DNA from 3 places in the Paenibacillus sp. FSL H7-0350 genome. Region 2 is predicted to be linked to each of the others. Evidence: riboswitches for the same ligand, from Rfam matches in the RefSeq annotation. Region 2 holds a riboswitch; each other region holds the start of a gene.

Region 1 (10,327 bases), 190 kb from region 2:
TAAAATAATATTTGTTTTCGAGTATGTTTATCCCCATCAAGAAGATGTCAGGCCGATGAATCACTTCTTTATATTATCGGCGGTTTGGACACAATATCTTACGTTTTCTTGCAGTACTTTTCCTTTTTATGAGACTAAATTCGAACATAGCATTCCGATTCACACTGGCGCGGCCACGGAGCCGCAAGGACAAAAGAGAGGTAGGGCTTTTGTCGTATTGGAAGGATTTCTCTCGCCACACGGCTGCTGGAAATAACAAGGAATAACGACACCCGTTTCGCTCACAAACGGCGGGGGATTTATATACCGATAAGACATGGCTGGCTGCTTCTCTGTTCTTCAGGGAAAGGCCCCATGTGTGGAACATAATTAGCGCCCGATAACCGCTGTCTGCGGATATCGGGCGCGTCTACGTTCTAGGGGTTTTTATCTTACAGTTTCAGCGGCAGCCGGGCTGTGTACATAGCGTTCTACGAATTCGCCTACTGTGCGGATGTATGTGCTTTTATCCGTATCATAGGACAGGCCATGCCCTGCTCCATGCACCACCAGTTGCTCCTTCGGACTCCGGCAGGCCTCATACAGCTCATTCATCATCGCATAAGGCACGAACTTATCCGCATCCCCGTGGATGAACAGAATCGGCACTTTGGCCTTGCGTACCTGCTTCAGAGCAGACGCTTCACCAAAGGAATAGCCAGCCTTCTTCCGGGTCACCAGACTGGCCACCGGCACAAACGGGAAGCTGGGCAGATGGTACATCCGCTTCAGCTGATAGGACAGCTGCGCCTTAACCGAGGTATAGCCGCAATCGGCGACAATCACCTTGACCTGCGGAGGAAGCTCCTCACCGGACGTCATCAGCACCGTGGCTCCACCCATAGATACACCATGCAGCACGATTTGCGCGTCCGGACCGTTCTCCTGCAGGACAAATCCGATCCATTTCAGATAATCCCGGCGCTCCGGCCAGCCAAAGCCGATATAATCCCCTTCGCTCCGCCCGTGTCCTCTGGCATCAGGCAGCAGCACATTGTACCCCAGATTCTCATAATAGTTCTTAGCGGTCGCCCCCATATCCTTGGCCTTCCCGGAATACCCGTGGGCAACAATGACCGTCCGGCCGGCAGCACGCTCTGACGCCAGATAATAGCCTTGCAGCTTGAGTCCATCCTCAGACACCAGCTCCACCTCACGGAAGGTCTGCCGGGACACCCACTCCGCCCCTTCTCCCCACGAGGCTCCAGCCACCGGCGGCGGATCGATCTTAAGGTCTGGGGTCTTGGCCAGGAATTCCTTAGGGGCCCGCTTAATGGCTACTCCATAAAAATAGAATCCGGCATATCCCACCCCTGCGGCCACCACGATCAGCACCACAAGCAGGGTTATCATCCACATCAACGTTCCTCCTTCAGTAAGCAACCATTCCAGCCAGGGAATAGGATCTTTTGCTTAGTGTAATTTGAGCCTAGTATAGCACGGGAGTACGGCTAACTGAAAATACAGCCGGGGCTAAGGCAAGATTCAGCATGAATGGATGGAGTATGAATTACGACGACGCTTAGGAGCACGCTCCGCAAACGGAACGTTGTTCCAATCGCTCTTGTATCCAGATTTTTTTACATTCCCCTAATCGGTGAAAATCCGGATACAAAGGCGACCGCTCCGCTTCTCCACAATCATTCCGCCCGCTCCGCTGTTTAAGTGTAGGAGTATCAAATGAAAAAAGAGCTGCTCCAGGAGAACTTCATCTCCGAAAGCAGCCCTTGTCAAATTACAGGGTCATCGTTTGTCTATATAAATCTCAGTTCCGGTGATTCACTTACGTTTGCTGTTTCTGGTGGTTCTTCTAAGAATCAAGCCCAGACCAGCGAGTGCCAAACCAGCAAAATAATAAGGAGCAGGACTGGATTCGCCCGTCTTCGGCAGCATTCCATCCACAGGCACACTGCCTAGAGGAACCTCATCATCAATAATGACTACATCGGGTGCCGGTTCCGCTGAAGGCGTAGGCTCCGGTGTTGCTACTATTGGCGCAACCGCAACAGCTGGTGTCGGCGTTGGTGCCGGTATTGTTGTAGCTATTGGAGTTGCTACAGGTCCAAGCGGCAGCGGATCATCATTCACAGCCACGTCATTGCTCACGATAAATCCAATAATCGGAGTCGGCGTAGGCACTGGAGGGAAACTGAACGGCGGCGATGTTGGCGCTGGCGTTGTTACTGGTGTTGGCGTTGGTGTTGGCGTTGGTGTCGGCGTTGGTTCTACCGTTGGTGTCGGTGTCGGCGTTGGTTCTACCGTCGGTGTTGGCGTCGGCGTTGGTTCTACCGTCGGTGTTGGTGTCGGCGTTGGTTCTACCGTCGGTGTTGGTGTCGGCGTTGGCGTTGGTTCTACCGTCGGTGTTGGTGTCGGTGTCGGCGTTGGTTCTACCGTCGGTGTTGGTGTCGGCGTCGGCGTTGGTTCTACCGTCGGTGTTGGTGTCGGCGTCGGGGTTGGTTCTACCGTCGGTGTTGGCGTCGGCGTTGGTTCTACCGTCGGTGTTGGTGTCGGCGTTGGTTCTACCGTCGGTGTTGGTGTCGGCGTCGGCGTTGGCGTTGGTTCTACCGTCGGTGTTGGTGTCGGCGTTGGTTCTACCGTCGGTGTTGGTGTCGGCGTCGGCGTTGGCGTTGGTTCTACCGTCGGTGTTGGTGTCGGCGTTGGTTCTACCGTCGGTGTTGGTGTCGGCGTCGGCGTTGGCGTTGGTTCTACCGTCGGTGTTGGTGTCGGCGTCGGCGTTGGCGTTGGTTCTACCGTCGGTGTTGGTGTCGGCGTTGGTTCTACCGTCGGTGTTGGTGTCGGTGTTGGTTCCACCGTCGGTGTTGGTGTCGGCGTCGGCGTTGGTTCTACCGTCGGTGTTGGTGTCGGCGTCGGCGTTGGTTCTACCGTCGGTGTTGGTGTCGGTGTCGGCGTTGGTTCTACCGTCGGTGTTGGTGTCGGCGTTGGTTCTACCGTCGGTGTTGGTGTCGGCGTTGGCGTCGGCGTTGGTTCTACCGTCGGTGTTGGTGTCGGCGTTGGTTCTACCGTCGGTGTTGGTGTCGGCGTTGGCGTCGGCGTTGGTTCTACCGTCGGTGTTGGTGTCGGCGTTGGCGTCGGCGTTGGTTCTACCGTCGGTGTTGGTGTCGGCGTTGGCGTCGGCGTTGGTTCTACCGTCGGTGTTGGTGTCGGCGTTGGCGTCGGCGTTGGTTCTACCGTCGGTGTTGGTGTCGGCGTCGGTGTTGGTGTCGGCGTCGGTGTCGGCGTTGGTTCTACCGTCGGTGTTGGTGTCGGTGTTGGTTCCACCGTCGGTGTTGGTGTCGGCGTCGGCGTTGGTTCTACCGTCGGTGTTGGTGTCGGTGTCGGCGTTGGTTCTACCGTCGGTGTTGGTGTCGGCGTTGGCGTCGGCGTTGGTGTCGGCGTCGGCGTTGGCGTTGGTTCTACCGTCGGTGTTGGTGTCGGCGTCGGCGTTGGCGTTGGTTCTACCGTCGGTGTTGGTGTCGGCGTTGGTTCTACCGTCGGTGTTGGTGTCGGTGTTGGTTCCACCGTCGGTGTTGGTGTCGGCGTCGGCGTTGGTTCTACCGTCGGTGTTGGTGTCGGCGTCGGCGTTGGTTCTACCGTCGGTGTTGGTGTCGGTGTCGGCGTTGGTTCTACCGTCGGTGTTGGTGTCGGCGTTGGTTCTACCGTCGGTGTTGGTGTCGGCGTTGGCGTCGGTGTCGGCGTTGGTGTCGGCTCTACCGTCGGCGTTGGTGTCGGCACTGCTGTCGGCGTTGGTGTCGGTACCACTGTTGGCGTTGGTGTCGGTACCGCTGTTGGCGTTGGTGTTGGCACTGCTGTCGGTGTTGGTGTCGGCTCAACTGTCGGCGTTGGTATCGGCGTTGGCGTTGGTGTCGGCTCAACTGTCGGCGTTGGTGTCGGCTCTACCGTCGGCGTTGGTGTCGGCACTGCTGTCGGCGTTGGTGTCGGTACCGCTGTTGGCGTTGGTGTTGGCACCGCTGTTGGCGTTGGTGTTGGCACCGCTGTTGGCGTTGGTGTTGGCACCGCTGTTGGCGTTGGTGTCGGTACCGCTGTTGGCGTTGGTGTTGGCTCTGCCGTTGGTGTTGGTGTCGGTACTGCCGTTGGTGTTGGTGTTGGCACCGCTGTTGGCGTTGGTGTCGGTACCGCTGTTGGCGTTGGTGTTGGCTCTGCCGTTGGCGTTGGTGTCGGTACCGCTGTTGGCGTTGGTGTTGGCACCGCTGTTGGTGTTGGTGTTGGTGTTGGTGTTGGTGTTGGCACCGCTGTTGGCGTTGGTGTTGGCACCGCTGTTGGCGTTGGTGTTGGCACCGCTGTTGGCGTTGGTGTCGGTACCGCTGTTGGCGTTGGTGTTGGCTCTGCCGTTGGCGTTGGTGTTGGCACCGCTGTTGGCGTTGGTGTTGGCACCGCTGTTGGCGTTGGTGTTGGCACCGCTGTTGGCGTTGGTGTTGGCACCGCTGTTGGCGTTGGTGTTGGCACCGCTGTTGGCGTTGGTGTTGGCTTCACGGTTGGTGTTGGCGTCGGCTTCACGGTTGGTGTTGGCGTTGGCTTCACGGTTGGTGTTGGCGTCGGCTTCACGGTTGGTGTTGGCGTCGGCTTCACTGTCGGCGTTGGCTTCACTGTCGGCGTTGGCGTCGGCTTCACAGTTGGTGTTGGCGTCGGTTTCACGGTTGGTGTTGGCGTCGGTTTCACGGTTGGTGTTGGCGTCGGCTTCACGGTTGGTGTTGGCGTCGGCTTCACGGTTGGTGTTGGCGTCGGCTTCACGGTTGGTGTTGGCGTCGGCTTCACTGTCGGTGTTGGCGTCGGCTTCACTGTCGGTGTTGGCGTCGGCTTCACTGTCGGTGTCGGCGTTACCGTCGGTGTTGGTTTCACTGTTGGTGTCGGCGTTACCGTCGGTGTTGGTTTTACTGTCGGTGTTGGCGTTACCGTTGGTGTAGGCTTCACTGTCGGTGTCGGCGTTACCGTCGGTGTTGGCTTCACAGTCGGTGTCGGCGTTACCGTCGGTGTAGGCTTCACAGTTGGTGTCGGTGATGGACTAGGGGTCGGCGTTGCGGTCGGCGTCGGACTCGGCGGCGGCCCCTCTCCCTCGTACATCCCAAGGTGCATCTCAACCCCGCCGCGAAAAGATTTTGCAATCAGGGTCCCGTAAAGCTCTGCTCCGGCATAATGAACATCCGCTCTAGGTGCGAGGATCGTCCCGTAGAATGAGGTATAAGCGATATTCACCGCAGAGGCTTCGTAAAAGTTGAACAATACTTGACTGGCTCTGCCGTCCTTCATTGAAAAGCTCGGCACATTGACTGTAGGCCCGCTTATATTAATAATCAGCGTAGCGTTCTGGGCAATGTTGAACTGAATATAATTCGTACTCGCCAGTGTCGCGGCATCCACATGAACCACATTGAAGCGATCTGGTGCATTTATCGTAAGCTGCCCATAATGATTATTGCCAATCTCATTCGTGTCGGCCAAGGCCCCATACTCTGTGGAACGCGAGATTAGAAACTCCCGCTCGGCTGCAAAATCAATCGGGCTGGCATTTTTCTTCCCGCCTCTAATGTTGACACCAGGCTCATTGGCTGTAAAGCTATCCCCAAATACTACATTTCCATAGATCTCTCCACTGCCTGAATGTACAAAATTCTTACCGGCCACAAGTACATCCGTCGGCGCAGCACCACTGTATGCTCTTGCTACTCCGTAACCTCCCGAGAGGGTAATGTTCCCTGCCGCTGCCAGGCGGCCCTCAATCTGATCATTGCTCTGTGCAAAATCCCCGAGGATAAAAGCATTAAAATTCCCTGCGACTCCTAAAACCGGTGTTGGCGTATACGGCACCCCTGAAGCTGCTCTAACATCCGTCCCCCACGTAAAAGCACTGGATAAGGTCAATAGGCCAGCCATAATGATGGCGGCTGTTTTACGCACTCTTTTTTTCAATAGTCCACACCTCCTAGTTACTATTCTATGAATCTGTCACGCAACTATAACAACAAAAAGACCGCCACGAAGGGTTAGCTTCACGGCGGCCGGACGACCCTAGCCTCAACTTTAGAGACAGTAGATTCCTGACTTTGCGTCCCGTTCTTTCGATACGGTTTGCGTTTGTACATGATTTCGGTATGAAATTGAGATTTGCTTATGTAAATTCGTTGTTGAGTCTATGACATTTGTTACTTTTGTACTATTTTAGTTTATCCGCTCCCCCACCCTGTTGTCAATCCATTCCCAGTATATTTTTTGAAATTATTTTTTGCGAAGGTTCCTCTTTGATCCCTTGTACCATAAGGGTTAAGGGACGAGTCTCTTTTTTATCTATTGACGAAAAAAGTCGAGAAATCAGAGAATTGGCTGTAGCCGTTTATCCCGCTTTTCTATAATTATATCAATTTATATTATTAAAATTTGATGCATTTGTCCTATTTTTATCACCCTAAGCCCATCTCCCCTCCCATTTCGCTTCTGTTCAATGTAATCCCCCCTATTTATGGGAATCTTAGCCCCGAAAAAAAGCGCCGCCCATGAGGACGACACCTGCTAATAGAATTCATATATTTTGAATAAAATGTCGCCTAGGCGGACCCAAACAGCTGAATCCAGCCAATCATTGATACCCAGAGCGGAACACTTAGAATGATCCCGAATACTAAACCACGGCGGAGACTTCCTTCATGACTCATTGCCATTCTCCTTTGAGCTGATTTATTTTTCAATCTTTAATATTTCAATTTTAATATAAAATAATTCATTTGATTTTATTGTGAAAAATGTCACATTATTTGAGTTAATTTATAAAACCCATTGATTATTTTTTGAAGGATGAGTTACAATGCGAATATACGTTCTCTTTGAGGGGTTGAGAGGGATGCATAGAGCAGAGAGCCAGGATAACCTGCTGGTCAAATCCTATATTTTGCTGCCGCTTATTCTATCCGCCTTCGAGCGCGATGCTTCTGCTATATCCTCAGAGCTTCGCACGCCTGCGCCTTATCTGGAGGTCATCCAGAGGGCAGTCCATGCCGTTTCTGCCGATCTGCGGGAGGTCCGTGCCGGGATGCGCGCCCGTGGTCTGAGGGTCTATGAACAGAATCGGCTGGAGGCGGGTGTTGAAGCCAAATTCGTCTGCAGGGGTTATCACGAGCGGATGCTGCTGCTGGATGACGTGATTGCCGCCCAGGCCACTCTGCATATGCGCAGGTATCTGGGTATGGAGAAGACGGCGCAGGGCGGCCCGAAGCAAGGATAACAAAGAAGCCTGCCGCAAGCGGCAGACTTCTGCATTAAATGATCACCCGGATGCAATTACATTAACAACGTCCAATACCCCAACGTGCCGCATATAACCACCACAGCTACCGGGTACAAGATTCTACGGCTGACCTGATCCCTGAACGCAAGAAACAAACAAAGCATACAAAGCCATGCAATTAGAAGGCTTCCCATCTATTATGCATACGCCCCTTCCCGGCATTCCTGCCCCTCTCCAGCGGTAGACCGCCTCAGAGCACAACTATCCTTATATATAGGAAGATTTCCCGCCGAATATCCCAATTATACCAGCCGGCAGCCAATCCGGAGCAATTTTTCTTCAAAATATCGTCAGGAAATTCACAATTCCTCTTCCAGCACAGGATATTCCCAGAACCCCAGACGTCCCTTGGCAGGTATGGGATGTACCAGCGGAACAACCTCCTCCAGCTTCCAGGCATACCTTCCTTCGGCATAATTGCCGAATACATATTCATTTCCACCCGGCCAGCCTTGCTGCGCAAGCTCCGGTGTCATTTCACAGCAATCCGCAATGCGGCTGACTGCAATGATCTTGCCGGTTGGCAGATTGTCCGCAGTGTAGCCGTGACGTGCAAGCAACGACTGGAACGGCTCCGTCCGGCAGATCGCTTTATTTACCTGCATCCCGGCATGAATAGCTAACTCCCCCCGGTGGGCGGTCCGCCAGGTCCGGGTTTCGATTTGTTTTTCTCCCAGCGCAATTAACGTGGCCCACGGCTGGCGAATGGTCAGGCATTTCATATATTGTTCGCTTCCTCTCCAGTTGCAGTATACTCCACTATGTGAACAGCGAGCAATTCTTGATGGAGCGCTATCAATTAACCCCCTTCTATATAGTAAAAATTCCCTTTCTCTGTTAGACTATTTTCAGAACACTACTCGGGGAGGATTTTTTTGAGAAAAAGCTATATTTCTTGCTTACTGGCAACACTTAATTTTGATTCTGCAATAGCGGAGGGTCAGCCGGGAAGAACAGATGCAAACAGCGGATATTATTGCCGCACCAATTGTGCCAAATGGTGATATGCAACAGGAGAGTACCATTAACACAACAAGGGGGGGCCAAATCTGCGCCGGCCGCCACCAAAAAAACAGCTGTAAAAGCAACCACCAAACCGACCGCTAAACCGACCAGCAAACCTACAGCCAGGACAACCATTCGCCCAACGGCCACCCCGCACCTACACTGCCGAAGAAATGAACGTCAGCATGCTAAAAACATACAAATTCATAAATTTAAAATATGACAAAAGTATTGCCCTCAATAGGAAATGGAGGTCTATGCATTGCAGTATATTATATATACAGATGAATCAGAAAAAAAAGGGAGATATTTCGGTAATTTTTATGGAGGCACCTTAATTAGATCTACTGATTTTGACTATATTAACAAAGCACTCAACAAAAAAAGAATGGAGTTAAATCTTACTGGTGAAATCAAGTGGCAAAAGGTTACGGAAAACTACTTAGAAAAATATATGGAGATCATTAATTTGTTTTTTAATTTTGTAAAAGAAGATAAAGTGAAAATTAGAATCATGTTCACTCATAATATGTACCAAGCAGTTGGTTTAAACGAAGCACAAAGAGGCAATGAGTATTTCTTGCTTTATTATCAATTTTTCAAACATATATTTGGCTTTCAATATTCGAATCCAACAAACGAGCCCATTTCTTTATATATTTTATTAGATCAATTGCCTGACAAAAAAGAAAAAAATGAAGAATTTAAAAGATTCATATATTCGCTTCAATACCAGGAAATTTTTGTTGAATCAAAACTACACTTCAAAAGCATGGATGACATAGGTGAAGCTACATCACATGAACACATAATACTACAATGCCTTGATGTCGTTTTAGGGTCAATGGAATTTAAGTTAAATGGAAAAGATCAAGACAAACCCCCAGGGCAGAGATTACGAGGAAAAAGGACACGAGCCAAAGAAAAATTGTACAAGCTAATTAACAAACGGATTCGAGAAATATATCCTAATTTTAATATTGGTGCCACAACAGGCTCTTCAAATTTAAGTGATCGCTGGTCACACCCTTACAGACATTGGAAGTTTGAGCCTAAGTACACAAAAATTAATAATCAATATAACGCAAAAAATAAATGAGCCCCACTTCACCTACTAAGTAGCCCACGTGGAACGTAAGCCTTCGGTGATAGTCAAGCTCATTTATAGTTTCATTATATAGTTTGCCCTAATAATTTGCAATGGATTATACGGCAACTTCAATAATGCATCAACAACACGTTCATTGAATCAATAAAAAGACGCAGCACCCACTTCCGGGAACCCGCGCCACTATCGACTTCATACAAATGCTGGTGAAGGGAATTGAACCCCCGGCCTACGCATTACGAGTGCGTTGCTCTACCCCTGAGCTACACCAGCTTACAGACTCTGAAGTCTGCCAAACAAAAAACATTATAACTCTTCCAGCGGAAAACGCAACCCCTTTTTCCTCTGGCGGCTGTGTCCTCAGCCGTGCATCAGCCCCAGCCCGCGGAAATAATCCAGCGCGAGCTTAGCGCTTGCAAGGGAGGATACCTCATAGGCCTCTTGCTCCACAATATAATAGAGAATTCCACTCTGCTCCGCGATCTCGAAGACGCTCTGGAAATCCACCTCTCCTTTTCCGAGATCGGTCTCCTCCTGGTTGGCTCCGAAATCCTTAATGTGGACCAGCGGAACACGTCCGGCGTACCTTGAAACATATTGAGCCGGGTTGGCTCCGCCTCTGTGTACCCAGCCCAGATCGAACTCTGCCAGCATCTGCTCCGCAGGAATCCGCTCCAGCCAGATATCGATGACCGCCTTGCCGTCAACCTCTGCGAATTCATAATCATGGTTGTGATAACCGTACTGCATCCCTGCCGCCCGGACCATCGCGGAAGCCTTCTCCAGGAATGGAATGATTCTTGTTACATCCTCTATGGAAGGGTTCTGCGGAAGCGGTGCCGATGGGGTGATCATATATTGCAGTCCGAGCTCTACACCAT
Region 2 (10,327 bases):
CTGGCAACAGAGCTTTACGATCCGAAAACCTTCATCACTCACGCGGCGTTGCTCCGTCAGGCTTGCGCCCATTGCGGAAGATTCCCTACTGCTGCCTCCCGTAGGAGTCTGGGCCGTGTCTCAGTCCCAGTGTGGCCGTTCACCCTCTCAGGTCGGCTACGCATCGTCGCCTTGGTGGGCCATTACCCCACCAACTAGCTAATGCGCCGCAGGCCCATCCCCAAGCAGCAGATTGCTCCGCCTTTCATTCTCTCCTCAGGAGAAAAAAGAAATTATCCGGTATTAGCTACCGTTTCCGGTAGTTATCCCAGGCTTGAGGGCAGGTTGCCTACGTGTTACTCACCCGTCCGCCGCTAAGTCTGAAAGGAAGCAAGCTTCCTTTCAGACTCCGCTCGACTTGCATGTATTAGGCACGCCGCCAGCGTTCGTCCTGAGCCAGGATCAAACTCTCCAAATTGGTATTTAGAAAGAGCGATTGCTCATTTTGAAACATCTGACGAGAATTTACATTCTCTAATTTGGATCTCACCGAAGCGATCTCCAGATACTCACTCGTTGTTCAGTTTTCAAAGATCAAGCTCGTTGTCAGCGCCGCTTACCGCGTCACCAGCAACTCTTATAATATATCACGTTCATCCGAGCAATGCAAGCTTTATTTTTGAAATTACTTATTTAAGTAATCTCTCATTTCCTTTGCCGCTCCAACAACGCTTACTTATAATAACCTATCCTTCTATTAAAAAGCAACCTTTATATAAATAAAAATAACCCGCTTAATGATTAAGCGGGTTATTCTCAGGTAATGCTATAGTTCACAGCTATTCTTAGTAGAATTTCGCTGCAGTGTATTTGCTTGCTGCTTTGACCAGTTCTGTTGATACTGTGTTCTTGCCCAGACCTGCATCGACTGTAGTATCAATCGTTACCCATTTGCCGTTCAGGAACACTTCGTTCCAGGCATGGTATGAAGTTACATAGCTTGTATTTCCCATAACCAATTTGGTTGGAATACCTTCACTGCGGAGCATAGTAGCGAACAAGGATGCGTAATCGTAGCAGATCCCTTTGTTGGTAGCCAGCGTGTTATCGTTGTTCGGAATATAATCTGTGCTTACGCTGTTAGCCAGAGAGTAGTCATATTTCACGTTAGCTACGATGTAATTGTAGATAGCCTTAACTTTGTCTGCATCTGTGGTCAGACCCTTTGTAAGCTGGGCTGCCTTTTGAACGGATTTATCGGAAGAACTCCACTTAACATTCTGCACAGAGCTCAAATATACGGCATTCACATTGCTCATTGAAAGAGAGACAGTCTCGGAAGATAGTACTTTGTATTTGTTGCCCGTAGTATTCTCAAGAACGGATACCTTGTAAGAGCCGTTTCCTTGTTGCAGCGGGAACGTCTCGTTCGGCTTGGAGGTGTATAAGTTGTAAGTATAGCTGTTATTGTCCTTGGTAATCATGAGCTTCATCTTCTTGTCCTTAGGAACATCGTACGAAACCCCGATAACCCCTTGATCAAGTTGTCCAACATTTAACCAGCTTGAATCTGCATTAGCAGCTTGAGCAGTGCCTGTCTGCACGGAAGTGACGATTACAAAAAGTGTAATTAGCATTAAATAAAACTTTTTCATGGATAAAACCCCTTTCGGTAGCTGGCTGCCATCCATGACGGGAAGGCCCTTTAGCTTTGCGTCCCTACCTTTCGATAGGTTTGCCGTTATCGTATAAGCTTTATCTGTCTAATCTACTACCACATAATGACAGATTCTGAATTAAAACAAACAAAAAAAGCCTCTTCATTCGGTAGCTGGCTGCCATCCATGACGGGAAGGCCCTCTAGCTTTGCGTCCCTACCTTTCGATAGGTTTGCCGTTATCGTGCATTAGCTTTTGATAGTTCTATTTTACCATACACATCTCTATTAGCAAGACCCAAATTGCTAGATTCCACCACAAATATACTAAAATTTTATGTTTTTTCGACCTTTATCGCCTTGTTCTGATAGATTCAGGTGAGCTTCGCATGAATGATGAGTCTGTGGGTCGGGTTGACAAGCGGATCACAGGTAATGAGGGTCAGAATCTTATCATTATCATTTCCCTTCAGTACCGAAATATCGGTAGGCTCTACAATAGATACATCATATACAACATACTTGTATTCCTGGCCGCTTGTAATAACAGTAATGGTGTCCCCATTACCGACCTCATCCAGTCTGTTGAACAGCCGCCCTGCCGTTCTTGAGCGGTGTGCCGCAATTGCTGCATTGCCTACCGCGCCAATCGGAGCTGTCTCCTTCATATGCGCCGCAGCATGCTTCATATTGGTCTTGGTGGCGCCCTCCAGAACAGGCAGCTTCAGATCGATTTTGTCGATTTCAATAATGGCAGTGATCTTCCCTCCAACTTCAATCTCGGGCGCTGCAGTGGGCACCGGCTCTTCCGCACCAGACTCTTCCGCGAGCAGCTGGGTGACTTCCGCATAAGGCTTGCTCAGATCCTGGCTGGCAGGAGCCGTAGCCGAAGGAACGATTTCACTATAAGCCTGTTCGGCCTCTTCCAGCAGCTTCTGCTGTTGACGGTCCTCGTACCATTCGCTTCCTTTGGGGTAGAGCATAATCAGGACCCCGGCAAGTATAATCAAATAGGATAACTTCCGCATGACAATCGCCTCCGCAATATAGAATAACTGCAGCCCCGCAGGATACGGGGAATATATACTGTCTCTTTAGAATACCCATTTCCGGCTTCCAAAGAAATTAATGATCACTGTTATGAAGGTAACCAGCACCTTGGCCAGTAGCACCTGTATCCCCAGCCGGTCAGTCAGAAGATGAATCAGCAGCACCGAAATGCCCAGTACCAGCAGATTCAGCACAATAAATCTCACCAGCTGCATCCGGTCAAAGCCGCCATTCCCGCCTCTGTCCCTTCCCTTAAAGGTCACCTTCTTATTCCAGAAAAAGCTGTTGGCCGTCCCGGCGCTGTAGGAAATAATCTGTGCGGGGGTGTTAAGCATCCCCAGGGAATGCAGCAGGGTAAATACCGCAAAATCTATGAATGTATTAAGCAGGCCCACCGCATTAAATTTCAGAAACTGGATCATGCCTGCGCGCCAAGCCTTATCTTGCATAATCGCTTTCCTTCCGGGTGTCTTCAGCCTCTGTCTCCGGGTAGCCTCTGGTCTCGCTTACGATATAGAGTGGTCTATCCTTCGATTCGTCATAGATCCGTCCGATGTATTCCCCAATGACGCCCAGCAGCATCAGCACAATGCCGTTAAACAGCAGGTTAACTCCCACAATGGATGCCCAGCCCGGCACGGTCCAGGAGGTGAAAACCTTCTGGAATAAAACCAGGAACAGGTAAATGAAGCTGGAGAAGGACAGGAAGAAGCCGACATAGGAGGCGATTTTGAGCGGCTTATGCGAGAAGGAGGTGATTCCGTCGAGCGCAAAGCGGATCATTTTTTTGAGCGGATATTTTGTCTCCCCGGCGAAGCGTTCCTCCCGCACATATTCCACCATGGTCTGCCGGAAGCCAACCCAGCTCACCAGCCCCCGCACATAACGGTTCTTCTCCTTCAGGCCGCGCAGCACATCGCAGACCTTACGGTCGATCAGCCGGAAGTCCCCGGTATCTGTGGGAATCTCCACACTGGTCATGCTGCTGAGCAGACGGTAAAAGATTTTGGCTGTCACCTTCTTGAAGAAGGTCTCTCCGTGGCGCTTCAGCCGCTTGGCATAGACTACCTCATAGCCTTCCTTCCACTTGGCGATCATCTGCAGGATGACCTCCGGCGGGTCCTGGAGATCTGCGTCAATCACCACAACAGCCTGACCTTCAGCATAATCCATGCCCGCTGTAATCGCCACCTGGTGGCCGAAGTTACGGGAGAAGTCAATCAGCTTGACATGCTCATCCGCATTACTGATTCCGCGTATAATCTCAGCCGTACGGTCCCGGCTGCCGTCATTGACGAACACGAGCTCATAGGTATCCCCGCACTCATCCATTACTTTTTTGAGCCGCTCGTAGGTTACCTGAATGACTTCCTCCTCATTATACATGGGGACAATTACACTATATCTGGCCTTCACAAGGGTTCCTCCTAAATTTATTGTAAGCCACAGCTTCCTTGATGCACCTCATCAACATCAGCTTTGAACAACTATACGGCTCTTACAGCTCCCCTCCTAGAATACCCAGGAAGGGAACCAGCGAAGTACTTGAATGATATAACTGCTGTTCACCTGCATGCCGGATAATACCGGATAGAACATTACAAACAGGATGGCGGCGGCCGCAACATAGGCGTACCGCAGGTATCTGGCACCCTGGAACCTGCTGTCAAGCAGCTTCAGGATGTACACAATGGATAGAATCATAAACGGCACCATCGCAAAGTAATGGTACAGGAACGTCTCACGCGGCACAAGCATCCAGGGAACATATTGTGAGAAGAAGCCGATCCAGATCATGTACAGGTTCTTGTCCCGGCGCTTCACAGTGAACCATACGGCAGCCAGCATCGCGAAGATTCCTGTCCACCAGATCAGCGGATTGCCCATCGTTACTATGCTGCTCGTCTTGCCTGCGGGTAAGCCTTCGCCGCCGCTGAAGAACCACACGGGACGCTTCATGAACGGCCACTCCCACCAGGAGGAGGCGAACGGATGTGTTGCTACAAGCTGGCTGTGATAGTTGTACATATTCTTCTGGGCATCAATCAGCCCCTTAACGGTGAAGCCCTCTGCCGACGCAGACAGTGAAGGAATGAAGGACAAACTATATACGATCCCTGGAATGACAATGAAGAATCCTATACAGCTAGCCAAGGTGATCACTGTATTCTTCCAGAAGGACTGATCTGCATTCCTGCAGGCGGCTTTGAGCTCCTGCCCGCTCAGCTTGCCTTCAGCCAATAGACGTCCGGCAGCCTTGTATTCCCTGTAGCGTTCAAAGAGTACCAGCGCAAGCATAATAGCAAGTCCCGCGCCGCCGTAAATCACGATCCACTTCGAAGCAACCCCGATGCCGAAGAACAGGCCGGACCAGAACAGCGGAACCAGTGTGGTCCGCAGCGGAACACGGTAGAAATTCATCGTGAAATACCGCTGCATGAAATAGAACATCAGCATAATGAAGAATACACCATATACATCGATGGTCGAAATCCGCGTCTGGGTGAAATGCATGAAGTCCAGTGCGAACAATCCTGTTGCCAGTGCAGCATAGGTAGTCTTACGGAACAACCGCATAGCCATAATATAGATCAGCGGCAGCATCGCAATCCCGAACAAGGTGCCTATGATCCGCCACCCGAACGGATTGACGCCGAACAGCTCCATTCCTATCCCGATCAGCAGCTTGCCAAGCGGCGGGTGCGTGTTCTCATAAGGCACAATATTATGATAATGCTCATAAGCCGTGCGGGCATGATAGATCTCATCAAAATACGTACTGTTCATGAAATTAGAGTTCTCCGGTATGACGGACTGCTCGTCGAACAGATTGGCCGGCGTTCCTCTTTTAGCTGCTGCTCCCGAATCAGGTGTTACGCTTGCTATGGTCAGAGGAACCTTCGGTGCCCCCTGCTCATAGAAGGCCATCTCATTGAGGGTGAAGCCTGGAGAAGTAACCGAGAGCTTGACATATCTTGCAGATACGTTAAGCGGCTGGCTTTTCCAGATGAAGACATTGCCGACATCCTCGCTTACCTCAAGCGGACTGCTCCAATTATCAGGGGTCTGGCTGAATTCCAGCTGAAACTTCCCTGTTCCGACACCGCCGAACACATTGACCCGCTCAAGCTGACGGGCCTGCCCCAGATCCACATAGAAGCTCTCGCCGCTGGCCGCCGGCTCCCACAGAGTCTCAGGCGCCTTGTTATCACCCAGATGATAGAGGGCAAGCGCTCCGTACAACGCGGTGATACCGAGCATCCAGACCCAGTCTCTGCGCTTCAGCTTCAGCGGAGAACGCCGCCCAGCAGGGGCAAGCGGCTTGATGCCTTCTGCAAGCAGCAGATCTGCTGCATAGGACTCCTTGGGAGTAACCGGTTCAGGCAAAAACTTCGCAGTTCGGCGGATATACACATCGTATCCAATATAGAGCAGATATATCGCAAGAATGATAGTGGTAATAGCTGTAACCAGAACAATACCGTCGGCCGGTGGATTTCCGCCGGTATTCAGGTACGCCAGTGTATAACCAACATTGATGTACTGGGTCAGGGAGAACCCGAGAAACAGGGTCAGGAACCGCCGGTCCCGGCTCTCTATGAAGGCGAATAAGGACAGGATCAATACCGGATACAAGTAACGCTCATGCATCTTGGTACCGAATACGAAGACAATCGTGATCAGCACCATAGCGATGAAGTAGGACTTGGAGAGATCCTTACGGTCCTTAGTATTGAAAGAATAATATGCAGCAAGTGCAACTGCCGCCAGGATGAAAATAAAGCCCCATATACGGTAAGGAATGCCGAGCCAGGTCACATCCAGCGCCGACCACATCGGGTCAGTCAAGGCATACAGATTGAACGCATTCACTGTGGAATACGGATAGGAGGACAGTGTACTTTTGTAGAGGTTAATCAAGCCCGCAAAACCGCCGTTATTCCAGAAAAACGGAGCTGCGAGGACAAGAAAGATCCCCAGTCCGTATAGGGCGCCCAGCGCAAGCTGCTTCCAGGCCCGGTGATGATAGAAGGCGAACAGCAGCACAGGTGTGAAAATCAGCGCCTGCGGCTTGATCAATGTAGCGACGGCAAAGAAGATCGCTGCACGTACAAAGCGCTTATCGACAACCCCTATTATACTGAGCAGCAGGAAGATGAGGAAAAACGAATCTGCCTGTCCCCAGGCTGCCGAATCCATCAGCACAGCTGGATTGAACAGAAACAGCATCATCAGCCCCATGGCCAGCCCGGAGCCAAGCCTGGTTCGCGCACTCTTATAGATCATCCAGCCAAGCACCAGATCAGAGAGAATCGCGGGCAGCTTGAAGAGAACCGTCTCGGCACCTGATCCGCCCGCAAAATTAAATAATCCGCGCAGCAGGCTAAGCAGGTATAGCACATATAAGTACCCCGGCGGGTAATCGGCGAAATAACCTTCCTCATAGAATTTGCCCGGTCCAAGGTCGGTCAGGCGCTGACCCCAGGCCATGAAGGTGTTCATATCATTCTTGTAGCCCTGTGCCGTAAGGCCGATCCAGATCCGCAGGATGAATGCCGCTCCAAACAAAACGTACAGCCAGCGGGTGTAGATTACATCCTCCTGTCTCAACAGACGCTCACTGCGGAAGGCTCTTGTGTACAAAAAAGCAAAGAACAGGCAGAATACTCCGGAAAGCAGCAGCAGCTTGGCCGGCGATACTTTATGCGGCACTTCCTCCGGCTTGCTTCCGCCATCCGCATCTGCCGGGGGAGCCTGGGCTCCGCTGTCCAGTGAGATTATATTCGATCCCTCCGGCACTGTATCCAGCTTCTCTACGGACAGATCATCGAAATAGGCCTTGCCCTGAACCAGATTGGCATAGCCGCCGAGCGCAGCGCCGATTCCGACCTCGGTCTGTTCCTTGCCGGTCTGGCCGATGAACTCCAGACGCTGCCATTCACCGCCGGTATCGCTGGTAGCGGGATAACCGCCCCCAATGCCTACCGGGAAGATGTTGGCCCCGATTCCCCCGCCTACGGTGCTGGCTATTTTGACATATCCAGAGATTCTGTAGTAGCTATCCGGCACAACGGTAACGGTCTGCACCCACTTCAGGTGATTGGGCTCCAGATTCTCAATCACCGCCGCTTTGCCGCCGGAATGAACCTCTTCGGACTGAACGGATATGGAGCCTGCCGCATCTCCGGCAATCCACATGTCCTTGCTCCAGCCTGCCGGTGCCCCCTCTTCCCCTTCTTCAAAGCCCGGGTTCTGCAATAAATTCCCTTCGGCATAAATACTTGTTGCAGGAAGAATAAATAAGAAGAGCATTAATATAACGGTTGCCGCTGCACGTACATTTTTGGTCATCGTTCTACCCTCACCTCGTCAATGTTAATCCAGCCATTACCGCCGGTTATGTATACTTCCGCCTGTATCCCCTGCTCCAGAGTGACCGCAGGAAGTGTGACCTGTTGATAGGCTTCCGCCGCAGGCAGCTCTGTCTCTGCAAGCACCTTACCGGCTGCCCGAATGCCGATCTTCCCGCCGCTGCCGCCGCTACTAGCCATAACGGTCAGTCTGTACTCACCGGCTGTTGCGGTAAAACTCTGCGAAACGATGGTCTCCGCTCCGGGATCAAGATATGCCAGCTTACTCCCGGCGAAGGGGTTGTTGCCAGCAACTCCCGTTCCCGCAGAAAAGGACCAGCCTGTTGTCCCTTCCTCAAATCCTCCGTTCACAAATTCACCTACAGCAGTCCTGGGTGTGTCTTGAGACCCGCCATTCTGTTCACTGGTGAGCAGTACGCTGTAGTTGGCAAAGCGCTTCACTGTAGATCCGGCACTTGCCGCAGGCGGCGCAGCAGTATTCGCATAGATATATGCGGCATTCGCAGGCACCCTGTTCAAATCATCAAACCTGTATCTTCCAAAGGAAGAAACCCGCTGAAAGGCTTCTCCTGGATTGGCATACTGAACGGACTTCAGGAAATCATGCGGATTGATCTGCTCATAGAACAGTACATAAATATAAGGCATATTCACCTGATTCGTAAGATAGACTTCACCGGTGCTATGTTCCGAAGCATACTCGACAGCCTCCCCCAAGGATTCGTAGAAGGCTGGACCGATTTGCTCAGGGAAATCGCGGAAATACGCATTGGAGAATAAAATAAACATCACGGCGAATCCGGCCGCGGCCAGGATGGCTACGCCCTTGACTCTGCCTGCCAGCCAGACGAATCCGGTGCTTACCAGCATAATGAACGGATAAAAAATAATATTAATCCGGTTAATATTCACAGTTGTAATCAGCGCCATAAGTACCGCCACCAAGAGCCAGAGCAGCAGGACTCCCCTACCAGCGCCCTCCTTCTCCCGCCGGCTTGTCCACCAGGAATGCAGGAGAACGACCAGGCCGAGCAGTGCAAAAGGCAACGCCAGCGGGTACGCATATCCGTAAGGAGAGATGGAGTTCCAGGCCAAGCCGTCGCTCCCGCTCCACATCAGCTTGCTGAAGGCACTAAGGTTATCCGTAGCCGCCTGCCACAGCCTTCCGCTGAATACGGACGAAATCTCCTCCACGCGCGGCGTCGTAAGCTTCGGAATCGTGAATAGCGGAGTAGCTATATCCTGCATGGCGTAGCGGTTAATGATAATAAATAGTAATATAGGCAGCGCCAGTGCCGCAAACCATACAGAATTCCAGGCCAAGGCACGGGGCCGCAGGACCTTGCTATATAATAGAAGAATTGCCGTACCGAGTGCAAATAGCGGAACGAAAAAGTACGCTGTTCCATAAGCATACAGCGAGAGGGCCAGCATGCCGGTAAAGGCATACAGCCATTTTGGATTCGTAAAGGCGCGCAGCAGAAAGTATACGGCTATCAAAATCATCGTAGGAAACAGATTCGATTCCAGCGCCCACCTGGACATCATAATATGCCACGGATTAATGGCGATAAAGAACATAGCAGCGGTCCCGGCCCCAGGCGAGGCCGACAGTCTTTTCATAATGAGATAGAACAACAGCATGCCCAGTAGTCCCATGATTAGGCTAAGCGCCCTTACAGACAACGGCGTTAGTCCGAACAACAGAATGAACGGCATGGACAAGTAGGCATAGAGCGCATTCTGCCCGCTGCCCCAGGCGATTAGATGAATCGGCAGATGAACACCATTCCGGTCCATCCCGTAATGCAGAATGGAGTAGGCATCATAGCCGATAGAGGCTTCGTCCTGATTCAGTCCTGGTGGAATAGAAGTTATGTATAGAATACGGACCATTGCCCCAAGCAGGAACAGCAGCACCGGCCAGGGCTGGCTACGGAGGGACTTGTACACTCGATTGAATACACCGGACACCATTTATCACCTCTTCAACAATATAATCTAAATATTGGTTGATGAAAAGGGTAAAACCCAGCTTCTCTCGGCGGCTTCCCCCTTTCAAGAGCAAAAAGAAAACGGCCTCTTCATATAATGAAGAGACCGCAGAATGGAAGTCAGAATCCGTGGAGCTTATTAGCCTTGGCTGCCGATCAGAACATAACGCAGAATAATCAGAATCGCCAGAACCCACATCATCCAGTGGATATCGTATTTCTTCTTGCCGGCGATATTCGCTACACAAGCCAGAATAACATAAGTAACAATCCCG
Region 3 (10,327 bases), 1.2 Mb from region 2:
TTCATCTGGCCCGGCCCATCCGTCCGCAGGATGTGAAGCAGCATTTCTCCATCGATTACAGGACCGCCGTCCGGACGTTGCGCAGTCTCTCTGACAAAGGCTGGCTTCTCCCGGTTGCCACCGACCAGCAGGAACGCATCGCCCGGTATGAGCTGAACCACGGAGTACTGGAATATTTCAATTGATCTGCGGCAAATAATTGGAAAATCGTATCTTAATTTCCCGATTCCTGAGCAATACCCGACAACAAGTGGAAAAACAGCATCTGCTACTCTTGGTTTTGCCGCCATGAGGCGAACTGAGGAAACTTAGGTGCTGTTTTTCCAACTCTCTCCGCCACAACCACGTAATTCTTATCAGTAGGTGGACAAAATCCATCTATTTCTTGCTTCCGCTGCACTATCACCCGACTCCACCAACACTAATTACTCCACAAGCATCAGCAGCACCCGTTCTTAGCCTCTATTGAACTATCAGCAGCCATAGCCCCGCCCTTATCCCCCATGCAACTCCCCGCCCCCCCACTCTCCTTGAATTCCTCCATCTGATTCATTCAAATCATCCCCACACCTCCCCTTCCTTACCCCCTGGCAAGCAAAAGCCCCTCGCCTACGCAATTACGCGCATGCAGGGGGCCTCGTTACACTTCTGGCGTTCCGCCAGCTACTTCTTATTCATCTTAAACATCAGGAACAGCTCATTATAGTGGGCAAGCATCCGCTTACCGAGGTTGTCGTAGACCTCCAGCCGGTCAGTGAGCTCGGCGGGCGGGTAGAAGCGCTCGTCGCCGGAGATGTCCTCCGGCAGCAGCTTCAGCGCAGGCACGTTCGGCGTGGAATAGCCGACGTATTCCGTATTCTGGGCCGCCACATCCGGCCGCAGCATGAAGTTGATGAACTTATGCGCGCCCTCGACATTACCTGCTGTGCGCGGAATGACCATGTTGTCGAACCATTTGTTCGAGCCTTCCTCCGGCACGACGAAGTCCAGCTTGTCGTTATCATCCATAATCTCCGAAGCGTCGCCGGACCAGACAATGCCGACCGCCGCTTCTTCGTTGGCGAGCAGCATTTTGACCTCGTCACCCACAATGGCCTTCACATTCGGAGACAGCTTGTTCAGCTTGGCGAGCGCCTCCTGCAAATGCTCCTCCTTCGTGTCGTTGACAGAGTAGTGCAGGCTATTCAGTGCCATACCCATGACCTCACGGGCTCCGTCCACGAGGAAGATATTATTCTTCAGCCGCTTGTCCCACAGGGAATCCCAGCTGCTGAAATCAATCCCCTTCGTCATGTCGGGGTTGAAGATGATCCCCACCGTCCCCCAGAAATAAGGAACCGAATACTTGTTACCGGGATCGAAGGACAGATTCATGAACTTGGAATCGATGTTAGCGAGATTCGGCAGCTTGCTGTGATCCAGCGGCAGCAGCAGATTCTCTTCCCGCATCTTGGCGATCGCATAGTCAGACGGGATGACGACATCGAAGATCGTGCCGCCCTGCTCGACCTTGGTCAGCATCGCTTCATTGGAATCGAATGTCTGGTAGATGACCGTAATCCCGGTCTCCTCCTGGAACTGCTTCAGCAGATCGGGGTCCACATAGTCGCCCCAGTTATAGATGGTCAACGTGTTGCCGCCCGAATAGCCCTGGGCTGAGTTCAGCCGGGAGGCCAGGAACATCAGTCCGAAGGCAACGATCAGAATCGCCAGGAACGTATTGACTAGCTGCTTCATCTAGGCACCCCCGCTTCGGCCACCGGCTCGGCAATCTGTACCGGCGGGCGGCTCTTACGCTGGTTCAGGTAGTAATAACCGATGACCAGCAGAATCGTGAAGAGGAAAATCAGCGTCGACAGCGCGTTAATCGACAGCGACACCCCTTGCCGGGCCCGGGAATAGATTTCCACCGACAGGGTGGAATAGCCATTGCCCGTGACGAAGAAGGTAACTGCGAAATCATCCAGGGAATAGGTCAGGGCCATGAAGAATCCGCTGAAGATTCCCGGCTTGATGATCGGCAGAATGACCTTCGTGAGCACATCCCGGCGCGTAGCCCCCAGATCGCGGGCGGCATCCGTTAAGGTCGGGCTCATCTCCTGCAAATGCGGCAGGATCATAATGACCGCAATCGGAATACTGAACGCCACATGCGAGAGCAACACGGAGGTGAAGCCCAGCTTGATCCCGACAATCGTGAACAGGATCAGGAAGGAGGCTCCGATAATGACATCCGGGCTGACAATCAGCACATTGTTCAGCGAGAGCAGCGTGTTTTTGGCCCGGCGGCTGCGGACATGATGAATCGCCAGCGCACCGATCACCGCTATTATGGTCGCAATAGCCGATGACAGGAGGGCAATGACCAATGTGTTAATCACAATAATCATCAGCCGGGTATCAGCAACCACTTCACGGTAATAATCCAGCGTGAAGCCTTCGAACTTGTGCATCGTGCCGCCGCTGTTGAACGAGTAGTACATCAGATAGAAGATAGGCGCGTACAGCACCAGGAAGACCAGCACCAGATAGATATTGGCGATGCCGTTCTTGTTCTTAACCCTGCGTCTGTTCTTCATCCGCGCACCCCCTTCCGCGAGCCGCCGGTCAGAATCATGAACAGCGCCATAATCGCGATCAGGAACACCGCAACGGTCGAGCCCATTCCCCAGTCCTGTGTAACCAGGAAGTGCTGCTCAATCGCGGTGCCGAGCGTAATCACCCGGTTCCCGGCAATCAGACGCGTAATCATGAACAGCGACAGCGCCGGAATGAACACCGCCATACAGCCGGAGCGTACACCCGAGATCGTCAGCGGAAAAACCACCCGCCGGAACGTTGTCCATCCCGATGCGCCCAGATCGCGCGCGGCATCCACCAGCGACAGATTCATCTCATCCAGAGCACTGAAGATCGGCAGAATCATGAATGGAATGAAAATATAGACCGACACAAACACGAAGCTGAAGCCTGTGAACAGAATCTGCTGTTCGCCCAGACCCACCAGATCAAAGAAGTTATTGACCGGGCCGAAGGTGCCGAAGATCCCGATGAAGGCGTATGTTTTGAGCAGCAGGTTGATCCAGGTCGGCAGAATAATCAGCAGCAGCCACAGCTGCTTGTGCTTCGTTCGCGTTAGCAGATAAGCCGCCGGATACGCCACCAGGAGCGAGAACACCGTGATCAGAAAAGCGTACCAGAATGAATTCAGCATCATTCTCATATAGACCGGTGTGAAGAAATTGACGTAGTTATTCAGCGTCAGCTTCCCCTCCAGATCGAACAGGGAATAGTAGACCACCAGCAGCACCGGCGCAATGACAAACAGTGCGATCCACAGATAGTACGGGATGAGATAATACGACTTCCCCTTACTCATCATGGCTCTCCACCTCGGCGTAAGCCTCCAGACGCTTGTCGAACTCTTCCTCCGTTTCACCGAAACGCATAACATGGATCGCTTCAGGGTCGAAATACAGCCCGATCTCGGAGCCAACCTCCGCCTTACGGGTAGAATGGACAAGCCATTCATGGCCCGAGCCGTCGTAGCAGCTGATCTCGTAGTGAACCCCGCGGAACAGCTGGGAATCCACACGCACCTTCAGCTTGCCCGCTTCCAGGGTGACAATCTCCAGATCCTCAGGGCGGATCACAACCTCCACCGCTTCATTCGGCTTCAGACCGGCATCGACACATTCGAACCGGTGGCCGCCCCACTCCACCACATAGTCCTCAATCATCACACCCGGCACGATGTTCGACTCTCCGATGAAGTCCGCCACGAACCGGTTAATCGGTTCATCGTAGATATCATTAGGCGTGCCGCTCTGCTCAATCTTGCCGCCGTTCATGACGAAGATCCAGTCGGACATCGCCAGCGCCTCTTCCTGGTCATGGGTAACGAAGATGAAGGTGATTCCCAGCCGCTGCTGCATCTCCCGCAGAATATACTGCATCTCGGTACGCAGCTTCAGATCAAGCGCAGATAACGGCTCGTCCAGCAGCAGTACCTGCGGTTCATTGACAATGGCGCGCGCAATGGCGACACGCTGCCTCTGCCCGCCGGACATTTCATTAATGGCCCGCTGATCATAGCCGACCAGGTTGACGAAGCGCAGCGCTTCCTGCACCTTTTGCTGAATGACATCCTTCTTCAGCTTCTTGATGCGCAGTCCAAACGCCACATTCTCGAATACGTTCAGATGCGGAAACAGCGCATAGTCCTGAAATACCGTATTGACCTGCCGCTCATTGGCGGGAATGTGGTTGATTTTTTTGCCGTTAAGATAGATCGAACCTTCAGTCGGCTCCGCGAAGCCGGCGATTAGACGCAGAATGGTCGTTTTTCCGCAGCCCGAAGGGCCCAGCAGCGTGTAGAATTTACCGCGTTCAATTTCGAAGCTCACGCCTTTGAGTACAGCCTCTTCGTCGTCGTATTGCTTAATCACCTGGTCAAAAGAAATAATAGTGCCTTCCGGGGTAGCTATAGCTAACAACCTCCCTTACTTATGTAGTACAACCTATTTTACCCGCTTCTTGCGGGAGACAATCCGGCAGCGGCATGCTCAGCACGGATAAGCGACAATTCCTGCCTTGGTCTGGCAGACTTCAATATATAGCATAAAGGAATCCTGCAATATATGCGATAGCTTACATTGTGAAATCACGCACAAAAACTTAACAAGTTCGTAAAATCTTGCCCGCCTCCGGCCTGTTTTGAGGTGCTATAATGAAAACGAATGAAAACCATAAAATTTTTCCTATTTACATGAAAGAAGATGACAAACATGAACGAGGGCTTACAAGAGCGCCTTGAAAAGTTCGGATTATCCTTATATATGATACGGATTACGCTCGCCGCTTCGCTCTCGTGGCTGGCCGTGCACATTATCTACGGGGACCATTACCTGTACTTCGCACCGCTGGCGGCGATTCTGATTACCCAGAGCAGCGTCAAGGCCTCCCTTGAAAAAGGCGTCTACCGCATGACCGGCGTGGTCCTTGGCGGCATCGTCAGCCTGATCGTAGGCAAGTTCTTCGATGTGGGCGCGCTGTCGATTCTGCTGATGCTGCTGATTGGCATTGGGGTGGCTACAGCCTGCCGGATCAATATCCAGGCCGTCTCTCAGATCGGTGTCACCTCGGTGCTTGCACTCACCTTCTATCATGACCAATATATCGTCTGGAGAGTCGCCGAGACGCTGATCGGCGTGCTGATTGCCCTCATCATTAATATGATTATCGTGCCGCCCAAGAGCTTCGTCAAGGTCAAGGACCTGGCACTGAAAGGCAGCCTGACCTTATCCGATGCCTTAACCGGATTCGCTGCAAGCGGCCGGGATGCAGCGCAAGCCAAGGCTGCTCTTGAGCGCTCCGGCGAGCTTCTGAAGAAGAGCGACCGGCTGCAGAAGGAGATGCATTACACACTGTCTCATTACCAGTGCCGTAAGGACATTGGCAAGCTGACACAGTCGACCACCCATCTCATCAAGGTTCACTCCTATGTCAAAGCCATAAGCGAAGAAATCGCTCTGCTGCCGGCCCATTATGCCGCCGCTGATTGGATGCTGGAGGTTGTAACCGCAACGGCAGACTGCATCGCCCTGTACGGCACACGGACGCTATCAGATGCCGAATGCAGCGGACGTTCACTCCAGGGGAGTCTGAGAAGAGCCCGCGACGTGCAGCTCGCCTGGTTCTCGCAGCTGCAGGATCAGTGCCCGCTCGCAGCCTTCCGTGATCTCGGTGCGGTGTTCTCCCACCTGAACCGGATTCTTGAAGAGATCGAACGCGCCGATTACGCCGCGCTTTCCACCGCACCACAGCATGTCAAGACACACCCTGCACGCGCCATCCAATTCATACAAAAAGGACTCTTCCACAAGCTATAAGCTTGGGAGGGTCCTTTTTTTTGTGTTGCCATAACTTTTCGGTGGGATAGGATGCTTGCGGGTAAAGTGGCTTGGGTGGCAGCACGTAAAGTTATAGCAGTTGGAAAAATGACACTTGATTCAGCCGAATTATACGCTTTAATTGAAGCAGTTGGATAAAGTACATCTAATCCGCCGAATTCTCTGGAATCCGTTAAAAGTGGGCAAAATATGTGTTGTTTATCCATCTGCTGTTCCCATAGGCGGCATTCATCCAACAGCAAGTGGACAAAATCCAACTGCTATATAAGACGCATTTAAGATTAGAACTTAAAGCCTGCTCCTCGCTGCGGTGAACATATGCCCCTCCGCTGCTTTTTGCTTTTTCCACCTGCCGGGCGAAGAAGACCGTCCCCCTTTTTCCAGTTCTCATGACTTCCATAAGCTGTAAGCGCTGGGAAACCAGTTTTTTTGTCGAAATAGAGCTGCATATTTTAAGTTTTTTGATAAATAGGCATAATATAGTTGAAAAATAGCTCTTTAAGTACTAGAATTAAGCTTGTTTGCAGAAGTTAATGCCGCACAAGAACTATTTATGACTCTTTTTGTCGATTACAGTCGATCACAATTCATCGCCTCTACAGGATGTATCTCATTGATCTATTTCTAAAGGCAAACTTCCCGAAAGGGCAGGACGCAAAGCCATGGGCCTAAGAACGCCGGAATCTGCGTTTACGGTCGCCAGGCTGCCAATAGAGACCACTTAAGCCAACTGTTTACGGGAAGTCTCCCGGGCTTGATGATGTTCTTTCTCTGTACGAATTGCCATTGATCATACGAAAAAGTGAGGTTACAACCATGCCGCAGCAGGATATCGAACCAAGCCGATATGAATTCGTAGAGTCCCTGATGCACGAACGTAAAGGTCTCCTGGATTCATTCTCTGTGGAGGGCCGGGCTTCTGACGGGACAACTGGGGATAAGAATGGAATTATCCTCGTGCAGGACAACCAGATATTCATTACTCCCCCGCTCCCCGGAGGCACTCCCGCCCGCATTTCTGCGATCCACCCTGTTGTCCTGAAGATCAACTGGAAGACCGTTACAGCGCCAACCGAGGTGACCAAGGCAGATTATATTACCTGGGAGATCTGCGAGAAGCCGCAGTATGAAATTACCGTATCGCCTGACAAGCTCAAGGTCCATTTCACTTTATACCGTGCAGAGAAGTACGCCTGGAACCTGGTCAACTGCCCCGCCGCCTTCGAGGCGGTCGTCCGTGCCCAGCCCAACCCGGCAATGCTGCTGTCCACGCTTACCATAGATCAGATTATCGCCTCACTGGACAACCGTTTTATTTTGCGCAACCTGAATATTCCCGCCCTGTACGCGGAGCTGGAGAACCCTACATATCTTCCCGTATGCATCGCTGAAGGAAGAGCCCCGCTGCCCGGCAAGGAAGCCCGGCTGGAATTGCAGCTGCCGGAGCATACACTGGTGGGGAACGGGATGCTTCATAGACAGGGAAGCCGGGCTCAGAAGCCTGCGGATACCATGGAGTATCTCCGTTTCCCGGGAGCCCCCTTTACCTTTGCAGGTGAAGTCTTCGCCCGCAAACTGCCGCCAGAAGAAGGCATTCCCGGCCTCGACACAGACGGAAGGGTCCTGCCCCCTCCCCCGCCGCAGGATATCTACTTTGCTGCCGGTAATCATGCCAAACTCCTTCCCTGTGGTAATATCGTAGCCAAGCACACAGGCAGACCCCGTATCTGCGGAGGAAACAGCAGCGTCCGAATCTGTGACTTCCCTCCAGTCTGTCTGCTGACCAGGGAGATGATGGACCCTGGCGGTGACGTTATGTTCGCAGGCGACATCATTGTACCGGGTGATCTGGATGGATCTGTAAGGATCGAAGCCCTGGGGAATGTGTACGTCTATGGCGATATACGCCAATCTACAATTATAGCCACCGGCAGCATTTATGTTAGCGGCCAGGTTACCGGCAGCGGCCTGTACGCCGGATATGCCGGGGTACAGCAGCATCGTTTGCACAGCTTAGCAAGCCTGCTGCGGACAGAGACGGACGGACTGCTTGAGGCAGCGCGCCAGCTGGCCAAGAATGTGGAATCCCGACAGCAATCCGTGAATTACGGCCTGGTGGTTATGCTGCTGCTGGAGGATAAATACAGCCATCTCGACAGCCTGATCCGCGATTTCCAGGCTGCCCTAAGCCGTATGAACGGAGAGTTCGGCTTCGGCACGGACCCGCTCCGGCAGATGCTTGAGGTATTCGCCCATCCGGGACAATACACCGGGTACATTACAGACAGTGTCCTAAGCCGCTTCTCCAGGCTGCTGCTTAAGCTGGGCGAGGAGATTGAGCTGCTCCAAGAGGAGCATGCGGTGATTAACCTTGCCCGGTCGCAGGACAGCCGCCTGGAGTCCTGCGGCAAGCTGCTTGTGCGTGATTCCTGCTAAGACTACTACTAGATAAGGAGAAGTGAGCGCATGCGATATAACCGTCTGGGCAATAGCGGCCTGCAGGTATCCGCCCTGGGTCTTGGAACCAATTCATTCGGCAAACGGGCAGATCTGGAGACCTCGGTCCGCATTCTGCACACCGCTATGGATCAGGGCATTAATTTCATCGATACCGCCAATATCTATGCCGGCTCTGAATCGGAGCGGATCATCGGCCTTGCGCTTGAAGGCAGACGCCATAACACAGTGCTGGCGACCAAAGCCGGATTGCCGAAGCATGAGGGACCCGGCGGCAGCGGCTCTTCGCGCCATCATCTGATGCAGGAGCTGGAAGGCAGCCTGCGCCGGCTGAAGACCGACTATGTGGATCTGTATCAGATCCATACCTTCGATCCCTACACACCGCTGGAGGAAACCCTGCGCACGCTGGATGATTTGATCTCCGCAGGCAAGGTGCGGTATATCGGAGCCTCCAATTATGCCGCCTGGGAGCTGATGAAGGCGCTTGGGATCAGCGAAGCCCGTAACTGGGCGAAATACATCTCTATCCAGTGCAGCTATTCGCTGGCTGACCGTACGCCCGAAGCCGAGCTGCTTCCGCTCTGCCTGGATCAGGGTCTGGGCATCATCCCATACTTCCCTCTGGCGGGCGGTATCCTTACCGGCAAATATTCCGGCAGCAGCAAAGCCCCTGCCGGCTCCAGAGCAGAGACCGATCCGAACTTTCTCCGCTTCCTTACCCCGGAGCGCATCTCGCTCGGGGAGCAGGTTCAGGCGATTGCGGAGGGGCTGGGCACCTCACCTGCGGCTCTATCCCTGTCCTGGCTAATGAACCGGCCCGCGGTCTCCACGGTGATTGTCGGAGCGACTACAGTAGAACAGGTACAGTATAATCTGCAGAGTCTTTCTGCTTCGCCGGATGCGGGGATACTTAAGCAGCTTGACCTGGCCAGCGCCGCCTTCCGCACCGGCGAGCCGTTTGCGGTCTACCGGCTGCCGTAAGCGGTGACGGTGACAGTGACGTTCATATCTATAAACACACAAAGCGAGCTCCCGTAGACGGAGACTCGCTTTTGTGTATTTTGGCTCATGAAGAATGTGTATTATACCGCAGCGATGAACCGCTCCATGTCTTCCTGTACGGTAGTAATACCGCCGATGCCGAAGGTATCTACCAGAACCTTAGCTACGTTAGGCGACAGGAAGGCCGGAAGCGTAGGGCCCAGATGAATGTTCTTCACGCCCAGATGCAGCAGCGCCAGCAGTACGATCACCGCTTTTTGCTCATACCAGGCAATGTTATAGGAGATCGGAAGATCGTTAATATCCGCAAGACCGAAGACTTCCTTCAGCTTAAGTGCTATAACCACAAGAGAATAGGAGTCATTGCACTGGCCGGCATCAAGTACGCGCGGAATTCCGCCGATATCGCCAAGCGCCAGCTTGTTATATTTGTATTTGGCACAACCTGCGGTCAGGATCACCGTGTCACTAGGCAGCTCTGCTGCGAAGTCGGTGTAATAATTCCGGCTCTTCATCCGTCCGTCGCAGCCAGCCATGACGAAGAATTGCTTGATGGCGCCGCTCTCTACTGCTCCAACCACCTGATCTGCCACGTTCATTACAGCCGCATGGGCGAAGCCGCCGATAATCTCGCCTGTCTCAATCTCTACCGGAGCACTGCAGCTCTTGGCCTGCTCGATCAGAGCTGAGAAATCCTTCTCTCCGTCCGCGCCTGCCGCGATATGTTGAATGCCCGGATAACCGGTGTTGCCTGTCGTGTACAGCCGGTCTTTGTAGCTGTCCTTCGGCGGTACGATGCAGTTCGTGGTCATCAGAATCGGACCATTGAAGCTGGCAAACTCCTCATTCTGCTTCCACCATGCATTGCCGTAGTTGCCTACGAAGTGGCTATATTTCTTAAAGGCCGGATAGTAGTGGGCCGGCAGCATCTCACTATGCGTATACACATCCAC

The links. A riboswitch is a leader RNA that binds a small molecule or an ion and turns the genes downstream of it on or off. The one in region 2 is predicted to bind cyclic di-GMP.
Region 1: linked by a shared signal. The riboswitch ahead of NYE24_RS22855 (choice-of-anchor A family protein) and the one ahead of NYE24_RS23680 (transglutaminase-like domain-containing protein) in region 2 are both predicted to bind cyclic di-GMP.
Region 3: linked by a shared signal. The riboswitch ahead of NYE24_RS18065 (flagellar assembly protein A) and the one ahead of NYE24_RS23680 (transglutaminase-like domain-containing protein) in region 2 are both predicted to bind cyclic di-GMP.

The regions. Positions count from the first base shown of each region.
Region 1 covers NZ_CP151972.1:4,990,425-5,000,751, reverse strand. Annotated here, with positions in the region: gene NYE24_RS22860 (alpha/beta hydrolase) at 427-1,392, opposite strand; gene NYE24_RS22855 (choice-of-anchor A family protein) at 1,819-5,964, opposite strand; cyclic di-GMP riboswitch class I at 6,046-6,138, opposite strand; gene NYE24_RS22850 (hypothetical protein) at 6,890-7,270, shown strand; gene NYE24_RS22845 (ASCH domain-containing protein) at 7,633-8,055, opposite strand; gene NYE24_RS22840 (hypothetical protein) at 8,246-8,473, opposite strand; gene NYE24_RS22835 (DUF3800 domain-containing protein) at 8,601-9,437, shown strand; tRNA gene NYE24_RS22830 (tRNA-Thr) at 9,648-9,719, opposite strand; gene NYE24_RS22825 (sugar phosphate isomerase/epimerase) at 9,807-10,327, opposite strand, start outside.
Region 2 covers NZ_CP151972.1:5,182,847-5,193,173, reverse strand. Annotated here, with positions in the region: rRNA gene NYE24_RS23685 (16S ribosomal RNA) at 1-457, opposite strand, end outside; gene NYE24_RS23680 (transglutaminase-like domain-containing protein) at 825-1,634, opposite strand; cyclic di-GMP riboswitch class I at 1,648-1,729, opposite strand; cyclic di-GMP riboswitch class I at 1,803-1,884, opposite strand; gene NYE24_RS23675 (class D sortase) at 2,011-2,664, opposite strand; gene NYE24_RS23670 (GtrA family protein) at 2,731-3,135, opposite strand; gene NYE24_RS23665 (glycosyltransferase family 2 protein) at 3,125-4,102, opposite strand; gene NYE24_RS23660 (glycosyltransferase family 39 protein) at 4,199-8,038, opposite strand; gene NYE24_RS23655 (hypothetical protein) at 8,035-10,011, opposite strand; gene NYE24_RS23650 (NCS2 family permease) at 10,192-10,327, opposite strand, start outside.
Region 3 covers NZ_CP151972.1:3,956,585-3,966,911, forward strand. Annotated here, with positions in the region: gene NYE24_RS18035 (hypothetical protein) at 1-185, shown strand, start outside; gene NYE24_RS18040 (ABC transporter substrate-binding protein) at 664-1,737, opposite strand; gene NYE24_RS18045 (ABC transporter permease) at 1,734-2,579, opposite strand; gene NYE24_RS18050 (ABC transporter permease) at 2,576-3,382, opposite strand; gene NYE24_RS18055 (ABC transporter ATP-binding protein) at 3,372-4,496, opposite strand; gene NYE24_RS18060 (FUSC family protein) at 4,779-5,891, shown strand; cyclic di-GMP riboswitch class I at 6,532-6,624, shown strand; gene NYE24_RS18065 (flagellar assembly protein A) at 6,699-8,348, shown strand; gene NYE24_RS18070 (aldo/keto reductase) at 8,379-9,353, shown strand; gene hcp (hydroxylamine reductase) at 9,455-10,327, opposite strand, start outside.